3 regions of the Pantoea sp. X-Soil-ISGK-421 genome follow, and region 2 is predicted to be linked to each of the others. Evidence: predicted binding sites of a transcription regulator. Region 2 holds the regulator's gene; each other region holds the start of a gene.
The links. The regulator LexA, encoded in region 2, represses DNA repair genes until DNA is damaged. The targets are predictions, from matches to a motif close to TNCTGTATGTACATACAGNA.
Positions count from the first base shown of each region.

Region 1 (3,110 bases), 540 kb from region 2:
GATTGGGTAGTGGAAGTTCTGACTTCGCTGGCCGAGCTGGCGGGCGCAAAAAGCGCACCGAAAGGCGGCTATCCTGGCTGGCAGCCCGATGCCGATTCACCGGTGATGGCGCTGACGCGTAAAACCTATGAAGCGCTGTTTGGCAAAACGCCAAACATTCAGGTGATTCACGCCGGTCTGGAGTGTGGTCTGTTCAAAAAGCCGTATCCGAATATGGATATGGTTTCGATCGGTCCAACCATCACCGGCCCGCACTCACCGGATGAGCAGGTACACATCGAGAGCGTCGGTCTGTACTGGAAACTGCTGACCGGGCTGCTGAGCGTGGTGCCCGAAAAAGCGTAAATTTATGCTTTGTTGATTGGTCGCCATGAATGGCGACCCTACGTTTAATTCGCTGAGTTTTCGTAGGGTGCGCATTCATGCGCACCAGCATATATCGTCGATTTATTGCTTATGTGAGCGGCATTACGGCTTCGGTCGGTTTTTTTATTGATGCCGCATTTTCATAATCCCAACACCAACTGCCGCTCCAGCTGCGGATCAACCATCGTGACATGCAATCCCACCAGCCGTACGCCGCGCCCTGCCCGACGCTCATCCCACGCCTGACGCGCTACCGCAATGATGTCGTCTTTATTCAGTACCGGCCAAACATGTTCCTGTGTGGTTTGCTGGAAGTCGTTGAACTTCAGCTTTACGCCTTGCCTTGCGATCTGTTTATCCGGCTTGATAGCCGTTAAACGGCGCTCCAACTCAGCATAAAGAAAATCAATAATTTCCAGACACTGTTCCCAGCTATGGATGTCTTCCATCAGCGTGCGCTCAACGCCGAGCGATTTGCGCTCACGCTCGACCACCACATTTCGCTCGTCGATGCCGTTGCTGCGTTCCCACAAGATGCGGCCAAATTTGCCAAAGCGTTTAAGTAGCAGTACCAGATCGGTACGCTGCACATCGGCGCAGGTGCGCAAACCCATCTCTTCCAGCTTTTTGGTTGCGACTTTACCTACGCCAGGAATTTTGCTCAGCGGCAACGTCAGTAAAAAATCGGCCATCGCGTCCGGTGTAATCACATATTGCCCGTCGGGTTTGTTGAGATCGGAAGCGATTTTGGCGAGGAACTTAATCGGCGCAATACCCGCGGAAGCGGTTAAGCCGGTTTCACGCAGGATATCGGCGCGAATCGCCTGTGCCATAAGCGTGGCCGAGCCATGACAGTGCAGGCTATCGGTAACATCCAGATAGGCTTCATCCAGCGACAGCGGTTCAATCAGCGAAGTATAACGCGAGAAGATGTCACGGATCTGATGGGAAGCTTCTTTATACGCCTCAAAACGGCCAGGCAGCAGCCGCAGATGCGGACAGAGTTTGAGCGCCATGCCCGTTGGCATCGCGCTGCGCACGCCATATTTGCGTGCCGGATAATTGGCGGTACTGATTACCCCACGTTGCACACGGCTACCACCGATAGCGATAGGAATATCACGTAAAGAGGGATCGTCGCGCATCTCAACCGCTGCATAAAAGCAGTCCATATCGACATGAATAATTTTGCGCATACGCCCTCCGAATACTGGGTAAGTATACAGTAGAGAAAAATATCGGCAATAATTGTTGAGTGAGAGATTAAAGTTTACAAATATTGGGTCGTATTCCTTTTAGGAACGCGCCATTTTCTAAGACATCGGCTTGATTAAAAGCCAGACAATGTTAATGTTGCGCTGCGATAGCGGATATTTCCGATAATGCAATACCCGGACGCTTAGCGTCATCGTCTCTCTTCACTTCAAGGTATCTACAGAATGGGCAGAATCGCATTATTGCTTGCGATGATTCTTATGCCAGCCCTTAGCTGGGCAATTAACCCCGAGCCTACGCAACCGCTGGCTCCGGTGAGCAAAGAGTTAAAGAAACAATTAATTGGTACACCTGTATTTATTCAGATTTTCAAGGAAGAGCGTACGCTGGAACTGTACGGCAAAATCGGCAATGAATATCGTTTGCTGGACAGCTATCGCATCTGTAATTTCTCTGGCGGTTTAGGGCCTAAACGTCGCCAGGGCGATTTCAAAAGTCCGGAAGGCTTTTATAACGTCAAGCTAAACCAGTTAAAACCTGATAGCCGTTTTTATCGCGCCATTAATACCGGTTTTCCCAACCAATACGATCGCGCCAAAGGCTATGACGGTAACTATTTAATGATTCACGGTGATTGCGTATCGATTGGTTGCTACGCGATGACCAATGCGTCAATGGATGAGATCTTCAACTACACCAACGCCGCACTGCGTAATGGTCAGCAGGAGATTCAGGTCAACATCTATCCATTCCGCATGACAGACAGCAACATGCAGCGCCACCGTTATTCGACTTACATTACCTTCTGGCGTGAACTGCAGCCGGGCTATGCCTACTTTGCGAAGTACCGTGTGCCGCCCACCGTGAACGTGACGGCAACCGGTCAATATGCGGTGAACAACACGCCAGCGATTTCGACGCTGGATGCTGCCTCGAAATCATTCCTGGCGCTCACCCAGACAAAATAATGCCCACTCGCCTGGCACTATCCGGTGCCAGGTTTCATTTCCCGTCAGCGGTTGCGTGGCAATCACCGTCACCACATCTTTTGGCGTGGTCTGCTGCTGAAAATCAATCTCCACATCTTGATCGAGCAGCGTGGCTTTGCCAAACGGCGCGCGACGCGTAATCCAATAGAGATTGGTCGAGCAAAACGCCATTAAGTAGCGCCCGTCTGATAACAGCATGTTGAACACGCCCTTCCCACGCATTTCCGCTGCCAGCTCGGCAATATAGCGGAACACCGCTGGCCAGTTGCCCGGCGTGCGTGGATAGCGCTCGGTGAGTTTATGCAGCATCCAGCAGAAGGCCTTCTCGCTGTCAGTTTCACCGATGGGGCGGAAAGGCCCGGTATCCAGTTGTCGATATCCTTTGAGCTGGCCATTGTGCGCGTAGGTCCAGTTACGGCCCCACAGCTCACGCGTGAACGGATGGGTATTTTCCAGCGACACTTCACCACGATTCGCCTGGCGGATATGCGCGACTACCGAATGCGATTTGATCGGATATTCCTGTACCAAACGGGCAAT
Region 1 is NZ_AP035979.1:912,268-915,377, reverse strand. It holds gene pepD (beta-Ala-His dipeptidase) at 1-345, shown strand, start outside; gene dinB (DNA polymerase IV) at 507-1,562, opposite strand; gene dpaA (peptidoglycan meso-diaminopimelic acid protein amidase) at 1,806-2,549, shown strand; gene AC6I8K_RS04080 (class II glutamine amidotransferase) at 2,520-3,110, opposite strand, start outside.
Region 1: the regulator LexA is predicted to act here: its motif matches at 1,575-1,594, upstream of dinB (DNA polymerase IV).

Region 2 (3,110 bases):
AGCTTTACCGATTCGGGATTTGCCACGAAATAGGGAATGACGCGTGGGCCATCGTGAATAAACACGTGACGCGGCAGCAGGGTGCCATCGATCTCCAGCGGAGCCAGCGGATCGGGCAGATCATGTTTCAGGCATTGAGCACGCAGCGTGAGTAGGTCAGCCTTTGAATCATAAGGCAAAACATACATCACAGGACGTGTCGGATCGATCCCGTGCTCAGAGACGGGATCGGTCGGAATGACCTTACTTTTTACCAAAATAGAGAGTGGTAAATTCAATAATTTGTAATAGAGTTTACGCCAACCTGACATAGACAACTTTAAGCCTCTTGTTAGCAAAGCGCGGCAAGCATACCAGAAAGCGCAGCGAAGGTCTGTGGCTCTGCCGCCTCAAACTGCCCTCACATTGACGTCAAAATAGTTCAAGGGTTCCATAGACATGGCAAATAACGTCACCGGTTTAGTAAGAATAGTGAAAGCCGCCGGTTATTCCTGGCAGGGGTTACGCGCCGCATGGCAGCACGAAGCCGCATTTCGGCAGGAAGCCGTTGCCGCGCTGGTGGCTATTCTTGTGGCCTGCTGGCTGGATGTAGATACCATCGCCCGCATCTTAATGATTGGCTCGGTGGTGCTGGTTATCATCGTTGAGATCCTTAATAGCGCTATCGAAGCGGTGGTGGACCGCATTGGTCAAGAGCAACATCCGCTCGCGGGCCGTGCCAAAGACATGGGATCGGCTGCCGTATTACTGACTATCTTACTGGCTCTGTTCGTCTGGATCGCGCTGCTCTGGACGCATTTGAGATAGGGATTCCAGATTCATCAAACCGCTGATTTTTCCCTCTGTTACGGTTTTCATTTCGCCAATACCTGTATATACTCACAGCGACTGTATAAACAACCAGGGGGCGGGATGAAAGCGTTAACTGCACGGCAGCAACAGGTCTATGACCTGATTCGCGACCATATTAACCAGACGGGCATGCCGCCAACGCGTGCGGAAATTGCTGCGCAACTGGGTTTTCGCTCGCCCAATGCTGCTGAAGAGCATCTGAAAGCGCTGGCGCGTAAAGGCGTAATTGAAATTGTTTCCGGCGCATCGCGCGGGATTCGCCTGTTGATGGAAGAAGAATCGAGCGAAGGTCTGCCGCTGATTGGCCGCGTCGCTGCCGGTGAGCCCTTGCTGGCACAGGAACACATCGAAGCCCACTACCAGGTGGATGCTAACCTGTTCAAACCGAGCGCTGATTTTCTGTTGCGCGTGAGCGGTATGTCGATGAAAGACATTGGCATTATGGATGGCGATCTGTTGGCGGTGCATAAAACTCAGGAAGTGCGTAACGGCCAGGTTGTAGTGGCGCGCATTGATGATGAAGTCACCGTGAAACGCTGGAAAAAGCAGGGTGCGATTGTTCATCTGCTGCCAGAAAATACCGATTTTCAGCCGATTGTCGTTGATACCCGTGAGCAGTCGCTAACCGTTGAAGGTTTGGCTGTCGGGATTGTGCGCAACGGCGAGTGGCTCTAATCAGTTTCTGAGCCTCACCCACTGCGGTGGCGTATCATGCGCTAACCGCAGTCTGCTGTTTTACTTCTCTGTGACTCTTTCTGCGGCTCACTCTGGCGCCATTACGCTGATTACCGCAAACAACGGAATGGGCGAATGCAGCTGTTTTCCTCTTCAGATAAAACGCTCTGGCGGCTGGCGCTGCCGATGATCCTTTCAAACATCACCGTCCCGTTATTGGGCGTGGTGGATACTGCCGTTATTGGTCATCTCGATAGCCCTATCTATTTGGGCGGTGTCGCGGTTGGCACGACGGCAACCAGCTTCATCTTTATGCTCCTATTGTTCCTGCGCATGAGCACGACCGGACTCACCGCTCAGGCATTTGGTGCTAATGATAAAACCGCGCTGGCGCGCGCCTTAACGCAACCGCTGCTGATTGCGCTGGTTTTTGGTGTGCTGTTTATGGTGCTGCGGACGCCGGTAAGCAGTTTGGCTGCAGCCTTGATGGGTGGCAGCCCGGAAGTGCAACACCAGGCGAAAATATTCATTGAGATTCGCTGGCTAAGTGCGCCTGCGACCTTAGCCAATCTGGTGATTCTCGGCTGGCTGCTGGGCGTGCAGTATGCACGTGCGCCGATGGTGCTGCTGATCATTGGCAATCTGGTCAACATCCTGCTTGATCTGCTGTTTGTCCTCAAACTGCATTGGGGCGTGGCCGGGGCGGCGGCGGCAACCGCACTGGCAGAATATGTCACGCTGGGCGTGGGGCTGTGGATGGTGGCGCGTGTGCTGAAAATGCGCGGTATCCACTTTACTCTGCTAAAAAGCAGCTGGCGCGGCGATGCGGCACGGCTGTTCCGCCTTAATCGCGACATTATGCTGCGCTCCTTAATGCTGCAAATCTGTTTTGCCTCGCTCACGATTCTTGGTGCGCGTATTGGACCGGATGTGGTAGCGGTCAATGCTGTACTGCTGATGTTCCTCACTTTTACTGCTTACGCGCTGGATGGTTTTGCCTACGCAGTTGAAGCCTGCTCCGGTGAGGCCGTTGGGGCCAAAGATCGCAGTCGATTATTGCTTATCTGGCATGCGGCCTGCCGTCAGGCCTGTTTTGTTGCGGTGATATTTGCGCTGATTTATGCCTTTACGGGTCCGCAGATAGTGGCGATGCTGACTTCACTGGAAGCGCTGCGCGAAATGGCCGATCGCTACCTTATCTGGCAAGTGATTCTGCCGCTGGTTGGTGTTTGGTGCTATCTGCTGGATGGCATGTTTATTGGCGCAACGCGTGGCCGTGAAATGCGTAACAGCATGGTGATAGCGGCAATCGGCTATGGCTTGTCACTATTGACGCTGCCGTGGCTGGGCAACCACGGTTTATGGCTGGCGGTGACGGTATTTCTCGCGTTACGTGGGCTCTCGCTGTGGGTAATCTGGCGTGGGCACTGGCAACGTAATAGCTGGTTCAATGCCTAAATAAGCGAAGCGTAAACTACAGATTAATCTGTAATTCTCTGCAAACTACGAAACGGCTACTACAATTACCTTATACGGCGCAAATGAGTAGCGCGTTGTGTGGGTATATCGCCTGATAGGCAGGC
Region 2 is NZ_AP035979.1:376,540-379,649, forward strand. It holds gene plsB (glycerol-3-phosphate 1-O-acyltransferase PlsB) at 1-311, opposite strand, end outside; gene AC6I8K_RS01685 (diacylglycerol kinase) at 439-807, shown strand; gene lexA (transcriptional repressor LexA) at 913-1,527, shown strand; gene dinF (MATE family efflux transporter DinF) at 1,663-2,985, shown strand.

Region 3 (3,110 bases), 1.1 Mb from region 2:
TAGCCGGCATCGCCATCGGCCTGCCGGTATTGTGGCTGGTGCCATCGATTGAAGGTCAGCTGGTGCTGATTGTTTTGAGCGGTGTGCTGTTCTTTGCTTTCCGTCAGATTCAATATGCGCAAGCCACGTTGTTTATCACCTTACTCGTTCTGCTGTGCTTCAATTTGCTGGGCGAAGGGTTTGAAGTGGCGTTGCCGCGCGTGGTGGATACCTTGCTGGGCTGCGGTCTGGCATGGCTCGCCGTCGCCTTTGTTTGGCCAGATTGGCGTTTCCGCAAAATTACTGCCGTCGCCGATCGTACGCTGGATGCTAACTGCCGCTATCTTGATGCCATTATGGAGCAGTATCATCAGGGGAAAGACAATCGCCTCGCTTATCGCGTAGCTCGTCGCGATGCACATAACGCCGATGCTGAGCTGGCATCCGTGGTGTCCAATATCAGTGGTGAACTCAAGCTGCAACAACCGCTGCGTGAGAATGCGTTTCGGCTGCTATGCCTCAACCACTCCTTTCTCAGCTATATCTCCGCATTGGGAGCGCACCGCGAGCGTCTCGCGGATAGCACCTTACTTACCTTACTGGATGATGCGGTGTGCTTCATTGAAGATGTGCTACAAATCGAACGTGTCACGGATGCACAAGCTGCAGACATGCAGCAGGTGCTTATGCAACGCATGAGCGAAATGAAGATTAGCCCGGATGCACGCGCACCGTTAGTCATTCAGCAATTGGGATTGTTGGTTGCGCTGATGCCCGAAATTGCACGTCTGCGTCGTAGCCTCGTAAATAACTAAGGTTGTAAATGCTCCGCCGCGGCATGTTGGCGGAGCATTTTGAGATACCAGGCGTATAACTCCTGCCTGATTGCGCCGGGTAATGCCGCTTCATGATGTCCAGAAATTGCACCTTCCAATGCCAGCAACGTTTTTAGCCCTATATGCTTATTCACCGCGCGCAATTTCAACCAGCATTGCCGCGATCCTGTTTCACACAGCAGCTGCACCGAACTGATCCCCACCTTATGTAGCATCAACTCCAAACGCAGGCTCAGATTTGGCAGGTCTTTCAAACGTAGCGAGACAAGTCTGGTCGCAATTTCATCCTGCGCAGCACGAAGAGAGCTGGCTGATAAATGCAGTAATTGCTCTGGATCTTGCCACAGCTGTTTGTCGACCTTGAAGTAGCTTAAGGTCACCGGCACGCCACGCTTACGGTATACCAGCGGTTCCAAAGAGCGCTGCGCGTTGTAGACGTGAAGCGCCTCGCTGGCGCGCAGATAGAGTGCATCCTCATTGATGTAAGCAAAAATCACCCTCTCAACAGTCAGCGCGTAACCCCCAAATTGCGTACGCGATTCGATTTTGCCTAGTGCAGCCAACTGCGTTTTTGATTGCTCAACTACTGGGTTATATCTCTTCATAATGCCCCCTTCATTGGATTCCATGCACGGGAAATTTCCTATAAAAGCTCGCAGATTCATCTGGTTAGAAGATAAAAAAAACGATTTAGCTGTTCAATGAATAAAAGCATGTGGGACAGAACTTGTGCAGAAATTGCGAGGCGTTTTCAGAAATTGAGGTTGATCTTTATCCAGGAAGCCATTACTGTATATTCATACAGTTCATTACTGAGTGATTAAATTATGCGTACTCATTTCTCTGGCCCTGCTGATCGTTCTCATCGTTTCGCTTCACCAAGCTTAACGCAACCTTCGCTGGGTGGAATCACTGAACTGCGCTCCAGCGAACAACCAGAAATGATGCAACTTATGCTGCTACCGGTACTAAAACAGCTGAGCGAGCAATCACGCTGGCAGTTGTGGCTCACGCCGGCTCATAAGCTGAATCGCAGTTGGATGCAGCAGTCGGGATTGCCGTTAGACAAGAGTATGCATATCACCGAATCTGAGCGTTTTAACACCGTTGAAAGTATGGTTAAGGCGTTACGTACAGGCAATTACAGCGTCGTGCTTGCCTGGATTCCGTACGAATTGAGCGATGAAGAGCGTTTAGAATTGGAACAAGCTGCAGCAGAAGGTGAAGCGCTCGGTTTGATTTTGCGTCCGCAAGGACGTCAATTTGCTCATTCCAGACAACCTAACCCAACAAAAATTCCCTCAGATTTGTTTCATTAAGTAAATCCAGGAATTTTCTCAGCATTTTTTTTGCAAAAGTTGCATCTAAGCTACTGATTCTTTTCCCGCCAGCTATGACAATGGCTTAGACGCTTTTTTGTTTTCTAATACCGAAGATTTTGCCATGTGATTTGTTAAAATGTGTGTATAAATCCCTGTTTTTTTGCTGCGCAGCGTCACATCATACTTGTAAGTTTCCAATCTCGTTGTAGACTTTAGCTCGCCAGGGTGCTCAATAACCTCCGTTTTTTCGGTAGAGTCAAAAGCGAGCGTTTAGACCCGGCGAAGGATTAACACAAAGAGCAACCTTTTTGCTCATTGCCTATTTGGATGATAACGAGGCGCAAAAATGAAAAAGACAGCTATCGCAATTGCAGTGGCACTGGCTGGCTTCGCTACCGTAGCGCAGGCCGCACCTAAAGATAACACCTGGTATACCGGTGCTAAACTGGGCTGGTCTCAGTATCACGATACTGGTTACTACGGTAACGGTTACGCGAACAACGATGGTCCAACTCACGAATCTCAGCTGGGTGCTGGTGCATTCGCAGGTTACCAGGCTAACCCGTACCTGGGCTTCGAGCTGGGTTACGACTGGTTGGGCCGTATGCCTAACAAAGGCAACCAAGTGAATGGCGCGTTCAAAGCACAAGGCGTTCAGCTGGCCGCTAAACTGAGCTACCCAATTACCGAAGACTTCGATGTCTACACCCGTCTGGGTGGTATGGTATGGCGTGCTGATTCAACTCAAAACAACAACGGCGTTCGCATCAGCGACCACGACACCGGCGTTTCTCCGCTGGCTGCTGTTGGTGTTGAATACGCACTGACCAAAAACTGGGCGACTCGCCTGGACTATCAGTGGGTTAACAACATCGGTGACGCAGGTACCGTTGGTGCACGTCCAGACAACAGCATGCTGAGCGTAGGCCTTTCTTACCGTTTCGGTCAGGATGAAGATGCAGCGCCAGTTGTA
Region 3 is NZ_AP035979.1:1,485,224-1,488,333, reverse strand. It holds gene yccS (YccS family putative transporter) at 1-794, shown strand, start outside; gene AC6I8K_RS06810 (TfoX/Sxy family DNA transformation protein) at 791-1,420, opposite strand; gene sulA (SOS-induced cell division inhibitor SulA) at 1,643-2,134, shown strand; gene ompA (porin OmpA) at 2,484-3,110, shown strand, end outside.
Region 3: the regulator LexA is predicted to act here: its motif matches at 1,603-1,622, upstream of sulA (SOS-induced cell division inhibitor SulA).